One region of the Pseudomonas sp. LABIM340 genome, then DNA from elsewhere that is predicted to be linked to it. Evidence: riboswitches for the same ligand, from Rfam matches in the RefSeq annotation. Region 1 holds a riboswitch; each other region holds the start of a gene.
The links. A riboswitch is a leader RNA that binds a small molecule or an ion and turns the genes downstream of it on or off. The one in region 1 is predicted to bind cobalamin.

Region 1 (3,649 bases):
GCGCGAGCTGCTGGAGTTCACCAACGGCACGGTGGACCACATCGCCTATACGGTCGGCTACCTCGATCCGGGCTCGTTCCGCAGCACTTTCCGCAAGATCACCGGGATGGCGCCGAGCGACTACCGCAAGCGCTTCGGCGCCAAGCCAGCCGAGGTTGCGCTCAGGGACTGACCGATGGCGTGTCCGCCGCCTGCTGCAGCATCTGCGCGAGCAGCGGTGCATATTCCGCGTCGGTCATGGCCGGGTGTACCTGCAGGTGCATCAGGTCGGTCCACTGCAGCATCCAGCGCTGCACATCGAGCGGGTTCTCGGCCTCCGCCAGGCCGAAGCCAAGCATGTGACCCATGGCGTGCCAGCGGCCGACCAGCTTCACGCCGGGCGGCGGCAGGCCGCCGGTCTTGAGGAAACGCTGGATGATCCTGTCGCGGTTTTCGATGGGGATGGTCCAGTTCACCAGATAAAGCATGTCGCACCTCCGGCCCGGCTCCGGGCTTTGATGGGCGCGGACCCGTACCGGCAACGCCGCCGGCGCCGCGCCTGTGTATCCCAGGCGTGACAGCCTCCGGCTGGGAGCGGCGTTCTTCCGACAGGCATAGCAGCAGCCAGCGAAGCGGGAGCGGCCGCTGATCGGCGGTCACCAGGGCAGGTGATCGACGGTCACACCCAGCGATCATTTTCCGCCGTCCGCTCGCCGCCCTGGTCGCCGGTGTTCAGCACGCCGCGTGGCTCGATCAGCATCAGCTGCACTTCGTGCTCGGCATAGGGTTTGTGCTCCACCCCACGGGGCACCACGTAAAGCTCGCCGGCGCGCAGGGTCAGCGGGCCGTCGCGGAAGTCGATGCGCAGCTCGCCGTCCAGCACGATGAAGGTCTCGTCGGTGTCGGCGTGGCTGTGCCAGACGAAATCGCCCTGCAGCTTCACCACCTTGAGCTGGTAGTCGTTCATCTCGGCGATCACCCGTGGTTGCCAGGTTTCGCTGATGCGGTCGAGCTTGTCCCGCAGGTTGATCGGTTGGCGTTGGGTCACGGTGGTTTTCTCCTTGGGATCGGTCTGCCCAAACTACTGCCGGCGCCGGGAGCGGTCTTGCAGGAACTTGCGCTTCGCTGTCGCTCCCCGTGCCGCTGCTGGTCGCCGTGTAGCGCTGAGCAGCGAAAAGCGGGCGACTATGCTCAGAACATCGCGCCTGTTCCCGCCGGAGACCGCCATGTCCACGCCAGCTCCCATCGCTCGCCCCAGCGTCATTCCCTGCCTGCGCTACCGCGATGCGCCCCAGGCCATCGACTGGCTGTGCGCCACCTTCGGTTTCCAGCGGCAGTTGGTAGTCGCCGATGACCACGGCGGTATCGCCCACGCGCAGCTGGCGCTGGCCGACGGCAGTGGGTTGGTGATGCTCGGGTCGTTGCACGACAACGAGTACGGCCGGCTGATGCGCCAGCCCGACGAGATCGGCGGCTGCACCCAGAGCATCTACGTGGTGGTGAAGGATGCCGAGGTGCTGTACCGCGCGGCAGTGGACGGCGGCGCGCAGATCGTCATCGACATCAAGGACGAGGATTACGGCGGCCAGGGTTTCACCTGCCGCGATCCGGAAGGGCACATCTGGAGTTTCGGCACCTACGATCCCTGGCACTGATTTCGCACGTCCCGTCCGCCTTCGCAACATCCTGCCCAACCCCCGCGCTTGACGCTTTCGTCCGCCGAGTGTTCAGATTCGCCCCGTTTCAGGTGCCCCCCGCCGCCGTGCGTGGGGTGAAACGGGAAGCCGGTGCGTCGCCCTCGTGCGATCAGTCCGGCGCTGCCCCCGCAACGGTAAGCGAGCGGAACATCCATTAGGCCACTGTGCTCAGGCATGGGAAGGCGGATGTTTCATGACCCTCGCAAGCCCGGAGACCGGCCTGGAACCTGTTTGGCAAACCCGCGGTGGGCGGGCGTGAGCCGGTTCCCGGGGCGCGCTCGTTCCGGGTCTCGCTGCGCCGCCTGCGAAATCCCGATTTCGAGGCGATCACCTTGCAACATACTTCGTTCCTGAACCGGCGCGCCCTGCGCTGGACTCCCGTTCTCTCCCTGTGTGCCCTCAGCTCGCAGCTCGCTGCGGCGCCGCTCGACCTGGCCGATGAGATCGTCAGCGGCCCTTCCGTGGAGTCCACCACCGTGGCCGACATGGCCCGCTACGGCAGCAAGCTGGAGGTCATCGACCGCCAGCAGATCGAACGCGCCGGCCCCAGCGCCGACATCACCCGTGTGCTGCAGATGTATGTGCCCGGCCTGTTCGTCGCGCCGAAGAACGGCCCGTTCGACTACGGCACCTACTCGCTGCTCGGCGGACGCAACGACGATACGCTGATCCTGCTGGACGGTGTGCGCCTGAATAACCGCCTCTACGGCGGCATCTACATCGACACCCTGCCGACCACCGCAGTGGAGCGCATCGAAGTGCTCAAGGGCGGCCAGGGCCTGCTGTTCGGCACCCAGGCGGTGTCCGGGGTGATCAACATCGTCACCCGCAGCGCGCGCAGTCGCGAAGCTTCCGGCGAGGTGAACCTCGGCCTGGATACCTTCAAGGGTCGCAGCGGCGATGCCCGCGCCGAGAAGATCGTGCAGAACGGCCTGGGCGACCTCGGCCTGATGGCCTACGTCAGCCACAACCGCTCCGACGGCTACCAGCCTTACCGCGACCGCGACATGACCGACACGGTGAGCGACAAGCGTCGCTCCTACGACGTCAATGTGTTCGGCGCCAAGGCCATCCAGGCCATCGGCGATGCCTCGCGGCTGGAGCTGTTCTACCAGTACGCCGACGCCGAGCTGGACTTCGCCCGGCCGACTTCCAACCACCACACCAGCAACAACCGCGTGCAGCAGATCGCCACGGCGACCTTCCAGCAGAGCGTCGGCGATGACTTCAGCTGGTTCGCCAAGACCCACATCAACGACTGGGATACCCGCTACGACCGCGTCTACAACCTGCAGGGCGGCGGCACCCAGGTGCTCAACCACAACGACTACTGGGGCTTCACCGACTGGGGCGCGCAGCTCGAAGGCAAGGCGAAGCTGGCGGGTGGCCACGAGCTGGTCTTCGGCAACGACAACCAGTGGTACAAGGGCCAGGACGATGTGCTGATCATCGACAACGACAAGGCTGAATCCCACGCGCTCTACGCCCAGCTGCGGCCGAACATCGAGGCGCTGCCCGACTGGCACCCGAGCCTGGGTGTGCGCCGCGAGGAAATCTCCGGCGGCGAGGGCGCCACCGTGTGGATGCTCACTTCGCTCTACGACCTCACGCAGCAGCTCAAGCTGCGTGGCCAGTTCGGCACCGCCTTCAAGCTGCCCACTGCCGAGCAACTGTTCGTCAACGAACCGGGCGACGAAGTGGGCAACCGCGACCTCAAGCCCGAGCGCAGCCGCAACGCCGAGCTGGGCCTGGACTACACCGGCGAGCTGTTCGAGCAGCCGTGGAGCGGCAGCGTCACGCTGTTCCGCCGCGAGATCACCGATCTCATCACCCTCGCGGGCGACCAGTGGGTGAACGGCAATGGCGAGATCACCGTGCGCGGCGTGGAAGCCAACGGCCAGTGGCAGGTCGGCCGGCACTGGCAGGTCTCCGCCGACGCCACGCGCAATCGGGTGGACAGCCGCGAAGGCGTG
Region 2 (3,649 bases), 3.1 Mb from region 1:
TCGGCGCAGTCGAGCACGCCCTCGACCTTGAGCCGCATGAACTCGTCGGAGCGCTCGCCCAGCGCCTCGGCGGTGCGCACGCGCTCTTCTTCCACCAATCCGTGGATCGACTGGCGAAGCTCCCGCGAGGTGACGCGGATGAACCGCCACGGCTGCATCAGTCCGACGCTGGGCGCCTGGTGCGCCGCTTCGAGCAGGCGTGCGAGCAGTGCGGGCGCCACCTCGCCGCCGCTGAAATGACGCATGTCGCGGCGCTCGGCGATGGCGCGGTAGAGCGCGGTGCGCTCCTCAAGGCTGTAGGCGTGCTCGGTCATGGTCTCAGCAGCGCTGCTGCGGCGTCCGGGTCGGACGGCAGGTAGAAGTGGATGTAGGAGGCGGTGAGCCGGCCACGGCGGAACACCGCTTCGGCCACCGGTTTGTCGTTGGGGCAGACGCCTCGGGCCAGCGGCTCTTCGCTGCCGTCCAGCAACGAGTGGTGGAAGGTGTGCCCGCGCAGGGTGCCTTCGGGCAGCGTCACCGCCTGCAGCGCCAGCGCGGCAAGGCGCTTCTGCATGCGCGCCTCGCCCGGCAGCAGGCCAAGCAGTGGCGCGCGCTCGCCAGCCACGTCGGTCAGTGCGTCGAGCAGATAGAGCATGCCGCCACACTCGGCGAGGATCGGCTTGCCCATCTCGTGGTGCGCGTGGATGGCCTGGGCCATGGCGCGGTTCCCGGCCAGCGCCTGCAGGTGCAATTCCGGGTAGCCGCCGGGCAGATAGAGGCTGTCCACTTCCGGCAGCGCCTGGTCCCGCAGCGGCGAGAAGAACACCAGTTCGGCGCCCAGCGCGCGCAGCAGGTCGAGGTTGGCCTGATAGAGGAAGGCGAAGGCGTTGTCCCGCGCCACGCCGATGCGCACGCCATCGAGGCGGGAGAACTCGCGGCGCGGCTCGGGTGCGGCAAAGCTCACCGGCAGGGGCAGCTCGGTACTGGCGCTGGCCGCCAGGGCATCGGCGGCGGCGTCCAGGCGGGCGTCGAGGTCAGCCAGCTCGTCGGCCTGCACCAGGCCGAGGTGTCGGCTGGGCAGCTCCACTTCGGTATCGCGCGGCAGCGCGCCATACCAGCGAATCCACTCCGGCAGGCTGTCGCGCACCAGGTCGCGGTGACGCTGGCTGCCGATACGGTTGGCGAGCACGCCGGAGAACGGCAGGTCGCTCTGGTAGGTTGCCATGCCAACGGCCATGGCGCCGAAGGTCTGCGCCATGGACTGGCCGTTGATCACCGCCATCACCGGCACATTGAAGCGCCGCGCCAGGTCGGCCGCAGACGGCGAGCCGTCGAACAGACCCATCACACCTTCGATAAGGATCAGATCGGCCTCGCCGGCCGCCTCCCAGAGCAGGCGGCGACTCTCTTCCTCGCCAACCATCCACAGGTCCACCTGGTAGACCGGCGCGTCACTGGCGCGGGCAAGGATCATCGGGTCGAGGAAATCCGGGCCGCACTTGAATACCCGCACCTTGCGCCCAAGGCGCGTGTGCAGGCGCGCCAGGGCGGCGGTCACGGTGGTCTTGCCCTGCCCGGAAGCCGGGGCGGCAATCAGCAGTGCGGGGCATTGGCGCGAGGTCATACGACGCGCTCCGCCACAACGGGATGCATTAGAACTCCACCCCTTTCTGCGCCTTGATGCCGGCCTTGAAGGCATGTTTCACCAGGCCCATCTCGGTCACGGTGTCGGCGGCCTCGAGCATCGCCGGCTGCGCGCCGCGGCCGGTGGCGACCACATGCTGCATGGGTGGACGCGCGGCGATGTCGGCCAGCACGGTGTCCAGCTCCAGGTAGCCGTGCTTGAGGGCGATGTTCACCTCGTCCAGCACCACCAGGCCGACCTCGGGGTCGGCCAGCAGCTGGCGCGCCACGTCCCAGGCAAACTGCGCCTTGGCGATGTCGCGCTGGCGGTCCTGGGTTTCCCAGGTGAAGCCTTCGCCCATCACGTGGAAGCTGACCTCTTCGGGGAAGCGGCGGAAGAACGCCTCTTCGCCCGTGGTCGCGGCGCCCTTGATGAACTGCACCACGCCTACCTTCATGCCATGGCCAAGCGCGCGGGCGACCATGCCGAAGGCCGAGCTGCTCTTGCCTTTGCCGTTGCCGCTGTTGACCAGGAACACGCCGCGCTCACCCTGGGCCTGGGCGATCTTCTCGTCGACCACCGCCTTCTTGCGCTGCATGCGCGAGCGATGGCGCTCGTCCTTTTCCGGGGATTCAGTCATGGGAAATTGCTCCTGAAAGGGATTGCACAGGCGTCAGGCTGCCGGCCGGGTGGCAGCGAACGAGGAATGGAATGGGCAGAGACGAACCGCCGGCGCGCGTCGGCGCCAGACGATAGAGGCCGCCCAGCGCAAAGGCTGTCGACCTGGGGAATAGGGATTTCACCTGAAGGATTCTCCGCCGCTCTCACCCGCGCGGCACTGACCAGTCGGGGCAGGCGGAGGACGGCAACGCGCGGCGCGCAGCGCCGACGTCGGCAGCGCCTCCCGCGATGCCATGCGATGCAGCAGGCCGGTCTCCGGGCTTGCGAGTGACGCCGTGAGGCTGTCGATGAACCGCGCCTTCCCATGCCGTGGCACAGTGGCTGTCTGCGGTTCGAAGCTCGCTTACCGTTGCGGGGGCAGCGCCGGAATGGTCGATTGCGCATCGATTTCACCGGCTTCCCTGTTTCACTCGCGGCTTGCGCCGAGAGCACCTGAAGCAGGCGCGCAGCTTAGTGGCTGGCGGCCTGGGGCGTCAATTGAACAGGATGTCGCCGGGCTTGTCCCAGCACCAGGCAGCCGCTCTACAATGCGACACACCTGTCCAATCATGGCACTGTGTAACTCCGCTAGAATGCGAACCATGACGATGACCGCCCAGCCCGGCCAGCTTCAGCTCGACACCTCCGCCAGCCCACCGCTGATGTACGTCAGCGGCGACTGGACGCTCGCGCATTTCTCCGCGCTGGAGGCCCAGGTAGCCGCCCAGCGCCAAGCCGAGTCCCCCGCCGCGCTGGATTTTGCCGGCCTCGGCGCGCTGGACACCGCCGGTGCCGCGCTGCTCGCCGAGATCATCGGCGGCGCGCGCATGAGCCAGCTGGAACAGATCGCCCGCAATCTCCCCGCCGAACGCCAGGCACTGCTGCGCGCCGTTGGCAGCGCCATCACTCAGTGCCGCCTGGACGAAAAATCGCCGGAGCCGGGCAACGCGCTGGTCGATGTGCTGGAGCGCATCGGCATCGCCACCCTGACCTTCCGCGAACATCTGGTGGGCCTGCTCGGCTTCATCGGCCTGACCCTGCAGACACTGCTGCGCAATCTGTTCCGCCCGCGGCGCTGGCGGCTCACCTCGCTGGCCGCGCACATGGAAGAAACCGGGCTGGACGCCGTGCCCATCGTCGCCCTGCTGACCTTCATGGTCGGTGCGGTGGTGGCCTTCCTGGGCGCCACCGTGCTGCAGAAATTCGGCGCACAGATCTACACCGTCGACCTGGTGGGCTTCTCCTTCCTGCGCGAATTCGGCGTGCTGCTCACCGCGATCCTGCTTGCCGGCCGCACCGCCAGCGCCTTCACCGCGCAAATCGGCTCGATGAAGGCCAACCAGGAAATCGACGCCATCCAGGCCCTGGGCCTCGACCCGGTGGAAC
Region 3 (3,649 bases), 740 kb from region 1:
AGGCGCTGGTGAGTTCACTGAACGAGGCGCGTATCTCGCTACGCAAACCCGTTGAGGATCGCTGGTACCGGCAGGACGAACAGTTGTACGGGGAGCGCAATTTCCTCGTCCAGGACCCGGACGGCTACCTGTTGCGCTTCGCCCAGAGCCTTGGATCGCGGCCGCTGCCAGCCGACTGATTTCGCTACGGCCGATACAGATGCGCATGCCCCGCGCTGTACAGCGACGAATCGGCAAACCCCTCCGCCCCGAGCACCTTGCCCACCAGAATCAGCGCGGTGCGCCGGAAGCCCTTGGCCTCTGCCTTTGGCAGGATGTCGCCGAGGGTGCCGGTGACCTGGTCCTGGTCCGGCCAGCTGGCGCGGTGGATCACCGCGATGGGGCAGTCCGCGCCGTAGTGCGGCAGCAGCTCGGCGACGATGTTCGCCAACTGGCCGACGCCCAGGTGAATGGCCAGGGTCGCTCGGTGCTGCGCCAGTTCCGCCAGCGACTCGCCTTCGGGCATCCGCGTCCTGCTCGCGTAGCGGGTGAGAATCAGCGTCTGGGAGATATCCGGCAGGGTCAGCTCGCAGCCGAGAATCGCCGCGCAGGCGGAAGTCGCGGTGACGCCAGGGACGATCTCGTAGGCGATGCCCAGTTCGCGCAGGTGGCGGATCTGCTCACCGATGGCGCCGTACAGCGAGGGATCGCCGGAGTGCACTCGCGCGACGTCCTTGCCCTCGGCTTGGGCCTGCGCCAGCAGCGCGACGATCTCTTCCAGGTTCAGCTCGGCGGTGTTCACCACGCGCTCGGCGCGGTGCCCTTCCAGCACGGCCGGCGGCACCAGTGAGCCGGCATAGAGGATCACCGGGCAGGTGCGGATCAGCCGCTGGCCCTTGACCGTGATGAGCTCGGGATCGCCGGGGCCGGCGCCGATGAAGTAGACCGTCATGACGGCTCCTGTGCGGGTTCGATGGGGATGAAGGCCAGCGCACAGGTGGCCTGCTCGCTGCGGCGCTTGCCTACCAGCAGGCGTGCCGCAGCACCGCCTTGCGCCTCGGCCTGCAGCAATGCCGCCGCCTCGGCCACGCTGGCGCTGCCGGTGGCCGTGCGCACGGTTTCGGAAGGGTCGCCCAGGCGCTTTTCGCAGGCCGCCAACTCTTGCGGCGTGAACAGCGCCAGCGGCAGATCGAGGGCGGCGGCCAGGGCTGTCAGTCCCTCCTCGTCGGCCTTCAGCGTGGCGCTGGCCAGGGCGGTGAGGTTCGACTCCTCCAGCCCGGCCTCGGCCAGCATATCGCGCAGCAGGGCGCGCAGTTCATCGAGCGGGCAACCCCGGCGGCAACCGAGGCCGGCAACCAGTGTCATGGTCGCTCTCCTTGCAGATCAAAATAAAAACCCCGCAGACGGCCAGGCCGGCTGCGGGGTCGAGCATAGCGGCGAATCAGGTCGACGGCGCGAAGCGGCGGAACATCCAGGCGGCGACCAGGCCCAGGGCAGCCCAGAACACGGCGTTGGTGACCAGCGAGGCGACGATGAACTCGTGGGCGACGCTTTCCGGCGCGAGGCTGGAATGCACTTCCGGCTGCGGCGCGCCGACCACGTGCGGCACCACCAGCAGGGCGAGACCGACAATGCGCAGCGCCCAGTGACGGCCGAACACCAGCAGCGCGAGGCCGGCGGCGGTGGCGGCGGCGGTGCCGATCCACCAGGTCTGCCGCAGAGTCAGGTCGGCGGCGGCGGTGCCGGGAACTTCCGGCGGCAGGCCGAGGGACGGCGCGAGGGTGAACACGGCGAAACCGGCCAGCCCCCAGAGCAAGCCTTCGGAAGTTTTACCCGGCGCGCGCAGGGTGAACAGGCCGGCCAGCATCAGGGCGAAGCCCACCGCGACCACCAGGTTGCCGCCGGTGGTGGAGAGGATGCGCTGCCAGCCGTCTTCCGGCTCCCAGGCCTCCGCGTCATGGTGGTGGCCCGCAGCAGCACCGTCGGCATGCTCGTGGGCGTGCTCCTCGACCAGCGCGGCGGCCGGATCGGATTTCTCATAGGTTTCCGCCTTGAGGATCAGCGGGGATACCCACAGCAGCTGGACTACGGTCAGCACCAGCGCGGCGATCAGACCGGCGAAACCGGCGGTCTGGGCGATACGTTTGATCATGAGTTTTTTCCTTTTCCTTCTCCGAGCCATCGAATCGAGCGAGCTAGAGCCAGGCAAGGCGGAGGATCGCCGGGGACGCGGAGTGGACTGTTGTCCATGAGCAGTCCACGGCGATTCTCCAACGCAGCCTGGCCGACGCGCAGCCGATTGAACTCAGAACCGCATCAGTGGCAGGGGAAGCCTGCGCTGTGGCGAGTATCGTGGGCGGCGTTATGTACCGCGTCGATGTGCGAGAAGCCGGCGAAATACACCAGCAGCGCACCGAGCAGGCTGGCGCCGACGGCCAGGCTGATGCGCTTGGAAAGGGGGATGGAAGTGCTCGACGCCTGTTGCGTCAGGATGCTGCTGGACATGAACGTTCCCTCTGAAATCTAGAGTGAGAACGCAGAGGTTGAACGCATTCGAACGCGCCGGATCGGTCGCGCCACGGCCTGCGCCCGCCCACCGCGGGTTGCCAAAACGAAGGATTCCAGGCCGGTCTCCGGGCTTGCGACGCCAGCGAGAGACTCTCGCCGGATGGGTCAGCCTTCCCATGCCTTGGCACAGTGGCTACTGACGACCCTCGATGCGCTTACCGTTGCGGGGGCAGCGCCGGACTGGTCCTTGCGGACGCACCGGCTTCCCGTTTCACCTCGCGCGCGTCGGCGCGAGACACCTGAAACCGCGCAAGCAGACCACGCTCGCCTGCAGGCGTCAACCGATCCCCGGCGATTGACCGGCCCGGCCGCGCTGCGTAGCCTTCCTCCCTTCGAGGTTCTCCGGCACTGGCCGGAGCTAAGAGGGAACGTGGAAATCTTCGGATGCGCCACGGCTGCCCCCGCAACTGTGAACAGCCTGTCTCTTCACACGCCACTGCCGATTCGGGCGGGAAGGCGAGGAGACAACAAAAGGCTGTGAGCCAGGAGACCTGCCTCGAGCAGCATCAAGACAACCGGGCGGGGTGATCCGGTGGCGACCTTCGTTGCGCGGCGAACCCGCGCGCGCGCCCTTCATCCGCCCTCCCAATTTCGCTTGCGAGGCGCGCATGAAAACCCTGGCCAAACTCCCCGTCACCATCGTCACCGGCTTCCTCGGTGCCGGTAAGACCACCCTGCTCCGCCACATGCTCGATAACGCCGAAGGCCGCCGTATCGCGGTGATCGTCAACGAATTCGGCGAGCTGGGCATCGACGGCGAAATCCTCAAGCAGTGCTCCATCGGTTGCAGTGAAGAAGAAGCGGTCGGCCGCGTCTTCGAACTGGCCAACGGCTGCCTGTGCTGCACCGTGCAGGAAGAATTCTTCCCGGTGATGCGTGAACTGGTAGCGCGCCGTGGCGACCTCGACCAGATCCTCATCGAGACCTCGGGTCTCGCCCTGCCCAAGCCGCTGGTGCAGGCCTTCCAGTGGCCGGAAATCCGCAACGCCTGCACCGTTGACGCGGTGATCACCGTGGTCGACAGCCCGGCCGTGGCCGCCGGCACCTTCGCCGCCCACCCCGAGCAGGTGGACGAGCAGCGCAAGCAGGACCCGAACCTGGA
Region 4 (3,649 bases), 610 kb from region 1:
CCTTCGGGAGAGGGTTAGGGTGAGGGGCCGTCAGGCCGCTTCTCTTAAAGCTCCGGCGTCCAGGTCACCGCCAGCAGCGCGGTGCGGCCAGGTTCCTGGTAGGGGCGTGCTTCGCCCATGAAGTCCATCGGGCTGGTCGGGCGCAGGTAGTCGCCCAGGGTGTAGTCGCGGTCCAGGGCGTTATCCAGCTTCAGGTCGAAGCGAATCTCGTCGCTGGCCAGCCAGCTGGTGCGCAGGTCGAGCACGCCGTAGCCGGACAGCTCGCGGGTGTTGGCCGCATCGTCGTAGCGCTGGCTGACCGCACGCCAGGTGCCGCCGACGCCGAAGGCGCCGAACTGGCGATCCAGGTCCAGGCTCAGGGTGCGCCGCGCGCGGTACGGCAGGGTGTGGCCGGTGTCGCGGTCGCGCGGGTCGATCAGGCTCAGGCCGAGCGCGGCCTGCCAGCCGAGCACGTCGCGGGCGACGCTGGCCTCGAAGCCATTGATGCGCGCCTTGTTGATGTTCTCGGGCTGGTTGCTGGTGCTGTCCCAGGCGATCAGGTCGTCGATCTCGGTGCGGTACAGCGAGGCTTCCAGGTGCGTTCCTTCGATGTCCCCGCGCCATTGCAGCTCGTAGGTCTTCGAGGTCTCGGCCTTCAGGTCCGGGTTGCTCGCGCCGGGGTAGTAGAGGTCGCTGAAGGTCGGCGCGCGAAAGCCTTCGCCGTAACTGGCGATCCAGGTCTGGTTGTCGCCCACCGGCAGGCTGAAGGCGGCGTTCCAGCTGTTCTGGCTGCCGTAGGCCTGGTTGTTGTCGTGGCGGATACCCAGCTCGGTGCCGAAGCTGTCGCCCTTGAAGCTGTGCTGGGCGAAGAAGGCGCGGTTGCTGCGCTGGTCGTCGGCGAAGGCGGTGGTGCCGTCGACCTTGTCTTCGTACCAGTCGGTGCCCAGGGCGAGCTGGTTGGCGTCGTCCAGTTGCAGGCGGTTGATCCAGCTCGCCGAGTGGCGGGTGGTTTCCAGCGTGCCGTTGTTCCAGCTGTCGGCGGCACCCACGGCCTTGTTGCGGTCGAAGCTGCGGCCCAGCTCCAGGCGGCTGTTCCACATCTTGGTGATCTGGCCGTCGAGGTAGGCGCTGTAACTGCTGACGCGGAATTCGTCGCGGGGCGAGCCCGGCTCGAAGTTGTAGGCGTCGTCGTATTCGTTCTTGCCGCGCTGGTCGTTGAGGTTCAGGCCGGCCTTCCAGTCCTCGCTGAAGCGATGGTCCAGGTTCAGGTGTACGGCCTTGTTGCGCTGGGCATCGTGGTCGTTGTCGGCACCGACGTTGTCGCTGGTGCGGTCCCAGCCCTGGCTCTCGTCGAGGCTGCCGCCGAGGTTGTAGCGGGTCTGCTCATTGCCGCCGGACAGGCTCAGGCTGCGCTCGAAGGTGCCGTGGCTGCCGGCGGCCAGGCGTACTTCGGGGTGCAGGCCGGCTTCGCCGCGACGGGTGAAGATCTGGATGACCCCACCGATGGCGTCGGCGCCGTACAGCGCGGAACGTGGGCCGCGGGTCACTTCGACGCGCTCGATGCTGTCGATGCTCAGGTAGTCCAGGCGGGCGATTCCGCTGCTGGCCGAGGCGACGCGCTGGCCGTCCACCAGGACCAGGGTCTGCGCGGTGCTGGTGCCGCGCACGGAGTACGAGACCACGCCGCCGGAGCTGCCCATCTGCACGCCGGGCACGCGGGCGAGCAGGGCGGGCACGCTGCGAACTTGCAGCCGCTCGATGTCGGCACGGGTGAATACGCTGTTGGCCGAAGTGGCTTCGGCACGCGGCTGGGCCTGGCGTGCGGAGGTGATCACCTGGTCGGAGAGCCGGTAGATGTCGTCGGCGGCGAAGGCCAGGCCGGGCAACAGGCTGGTGGCCAGGGCGAGTCGGGTCAGTTTCATGGAACGTCCTCAAAAGCGGTCGGATGACTTTCGAGGAGGGCGTGGCAAGGGCGGCAGGCCGCACTTGACGGTGCGGCCCTCCGCAACACCTGTCGGGGCGTGTCGAGGGCGGTCTCCGGGCTGCCGACGTCACATCGCCGCCTTCCCGCATTCAGCAGTGGCGGATGGCGATGCTGCGCTCCTTAAGGGGCGCGTCGGTTACCGTTGCGGGGGCAGCGCAGGTCTTTCACCTGCTTCCCGTTACCTCGAACGAAAACGGGCGCACCTTAGTCGGTGCGCCCGTCACTGGCAATACTCCCGGGGAGGGATGCGCCGATCGGTCTCAGCGGTTGCCGAGGGCATCCAGGCGCGCCTTCACCGAGGCTTCGATGCCGGCGGCGTCTAGCCCGCACTCCGCGAGCATCTGCGCGGGTTTGGCGTGCTCGACGTAGTAGTCCGGCAGGCCCAGGTGCAGGATCGGCTGCTGCAGGTTCTCGCGGGCGAGGAATTCGCTGACGGCGGCGCCGGCGCCACCCATCACCGAGTTCTCCTCGATGGTCACCAGCAACTCGTGGCTGGCGGCCAGTTGGCGCACCAGCTCTTCGTCCAGCGGCTTGACGAAGCGCATGTCGGCAACGGTGGCATCGAACTGCTCGGCCACTTTCAGCGCTTCGGCCAGCTGCACGCCGAACACCAGGAAGGCGACCTTGCCGGCCTTGCCTTCGCGGCGCAGCACGCCCTTGCCGATCTCGACCGGTTCCAGCGCCGCCTCGATGGGGGCGTTGGGGCCGGTGCCGCGCGGGTAGCGCACCGCCGCCGGGCCTTCGAAATGATGGCCGGTGGTGAGCAGCTTGCGCAGTTCGTTCTCGTCGCTGGGGGTCATCACCAGCATGCCGGGAATGCAGCGCAGGTAGGAGAGGTCGAAGCTGCCGGCGTGGGTCGGGCCGTCTTCGCCCACCAGACCGGCGCGGTCGATGGCGAACAGTACGTCGAGGTTCTGCACCGCGACGTCGTGGACCAGCTGGTCGTAGCCGCGCTGCAGGAAGGTGGAGTAGATCGCCACCACCGGCTTGGCGCCATCGCAGGCCATGCCGGCCGCGAGGGTCACGGCGTGCTGCTCGGCGATGGCGACGTCGAAGTAGCGGTCCGGGAATCGGTCGGCGAAGGCGACCAGGTCGGAGCCTTCCTTCATTGCCGGGGTGATGCCGACCAGGCGCGGGTCCTGGGCAGCCATGTCGCACAGCCACTGGCCGAATACGCTGGAGTACTTCGGCCCGCCGGCCTTCTTCGGCACGGCGTGGGCGGGGGCGCCCTCGGGCTCCAGCTTGGTGATGGCGTGGTAGCCGATCGGGTCGATCTCGGCCGGGCCGAAGCCCTTGCCCTTCTTGGTCACCACGTGGAGGAACTGCGGGCCCTTGAGGTCACGCATGTTGCGCAGGGTGGCGATCAAGGTTGGCAGGTCGTGGCCGTCGATGGGGCCGATGTAGTTCCAGCCCAGCTCCTCGAAGAGCGTGCCGGGGACCAGCATGCCCTTGGCGTATTCCTCGGTGCGGCGGGCGATCTCCCAGGCGCCGGGCAGGCGCGAGAGCACCTTCTTGCTGCCTTCGCGCATGCTGCTATAGGTGCGGCTGGAAAGGATCTTGGCCAGGTAGTTGGACAGGCCACCGACATTGTTCGAGATCGACATGTCGTTGTCGTTGAGGATCACCAGCATGTCGGCCTTGACCTCCGACGCGTGGTTGAGCGCCTCGAAGGCCATGCCGGCGGTG

Region 2: another riboswitch for cobalamin. It lies ahead of cobO (cob(I)yrinic acid a,c-diamide adenosyltransferase); the one in region 1 lies ahead of ABKS89_RS06890 (TonB-dependent receptor domain-containing protein).
Region 3: another riboswitch for cobalamin. It lies ahead of ABKS89_RS03490 (CbtB domain-containing protein); the one in region 1 lies ahead of ABKS89_RS06890 (TonB-dependent receptor domain-containing protein).
Region 4: another riboswitch for cobalamin. It lies ahead of ABKS89_RS04150 (TonB-dependent receptor domain-containing protein); the one in region 1 lies ahead of ABKS89_RS06890 (TonB-dependent receptor domain-containing protein).

What each region holds. Positions count from the first base shown of each region.
Region 1 is NZ_CM200227.1:1,452,589-1,456,237, forward strand. It holds gene ABKS89_RS06870 (GlxA family transcriptional regulator) at 1-172, shown strand, start outside; gene ABKS89_RS06875 (DUF3303 domain-containing protein) at 162-467, opposite strand; gene ABKS89_RS06880 (cupin domain-containing protein) at 659-1,027, opposite strand; gene ABKS89_RS06885 (VOC family protein) at 1,206-1,634, shown strand; cobalamin riboswitch at 1,708-1,914, shown strand; gene ABKS89_RS06890 (TonB-dependent receptor domain-containing protein) at 2,009-3,649, shown strand, end outside.
Region 2 is NZ_CM200227.1:5,026,621-5,030,269, forward strand. It holds gene bluB (5,6-dimethylbenzimidazole synthase) at 1-314, opposite strand, end outside; gene ABKS89_RS23115 (cobyrinic acid a,c-diamide synthase CobB) at 311-1,603, opposite strand; gene cobO (cob(I)yrinic acid a,c-diamide adenosyltransferase) at 1,632-2,243, opposite strand; cobalamin riboswitch at 2,514-2,735, opposite strand; gene ABKS89_RS23125 (ABC transporter permease) at 2,866-3,649, shown strand, end outside.
Region 3 is NZ_CM200227.1:712,846-716,494, reverse strand. It holds gene ABKS89_RS03510 (bleomycin resistance protein) at 1-179, shown strand, start outside; gene cobM (precorrin-4 C(11)-methyltransferase) at 185-931, opposite strand; gene ABKS89_RS03500 (cobalamin biosynthesis protein) at 928-1,344, opposite strand; gene ABKS89_RS03495 (CbtA family protein) at 1,421-2,131, opposite strand; gene ABKS89_RS03490 (CbtB domain-containing protein) at 2,296-2,484, opposite strand; cobalamin riboswitch at 2,587-2,805, opposite strand; cobalamin riboswitch at 2,866-3,060, shown strand; gene cobW (cobalamin biosynthesis protein CobW) at 3,156-3,649, shown strand, end outside.
Region 4 is NZ_CM200227.1:841,488-845,136, forward strand. It holds gene ABKS89_RS04150 (TonB-dependent receptor domain-containing protein) at 45-1,901, opposite strand; cobalamin riboswitch at 2,008-2,182, opposite strand; gene dxs (1-deoxy-D-xylulose-5-phosphate synthase) at 2,224-3,649, opposite strand, start outside.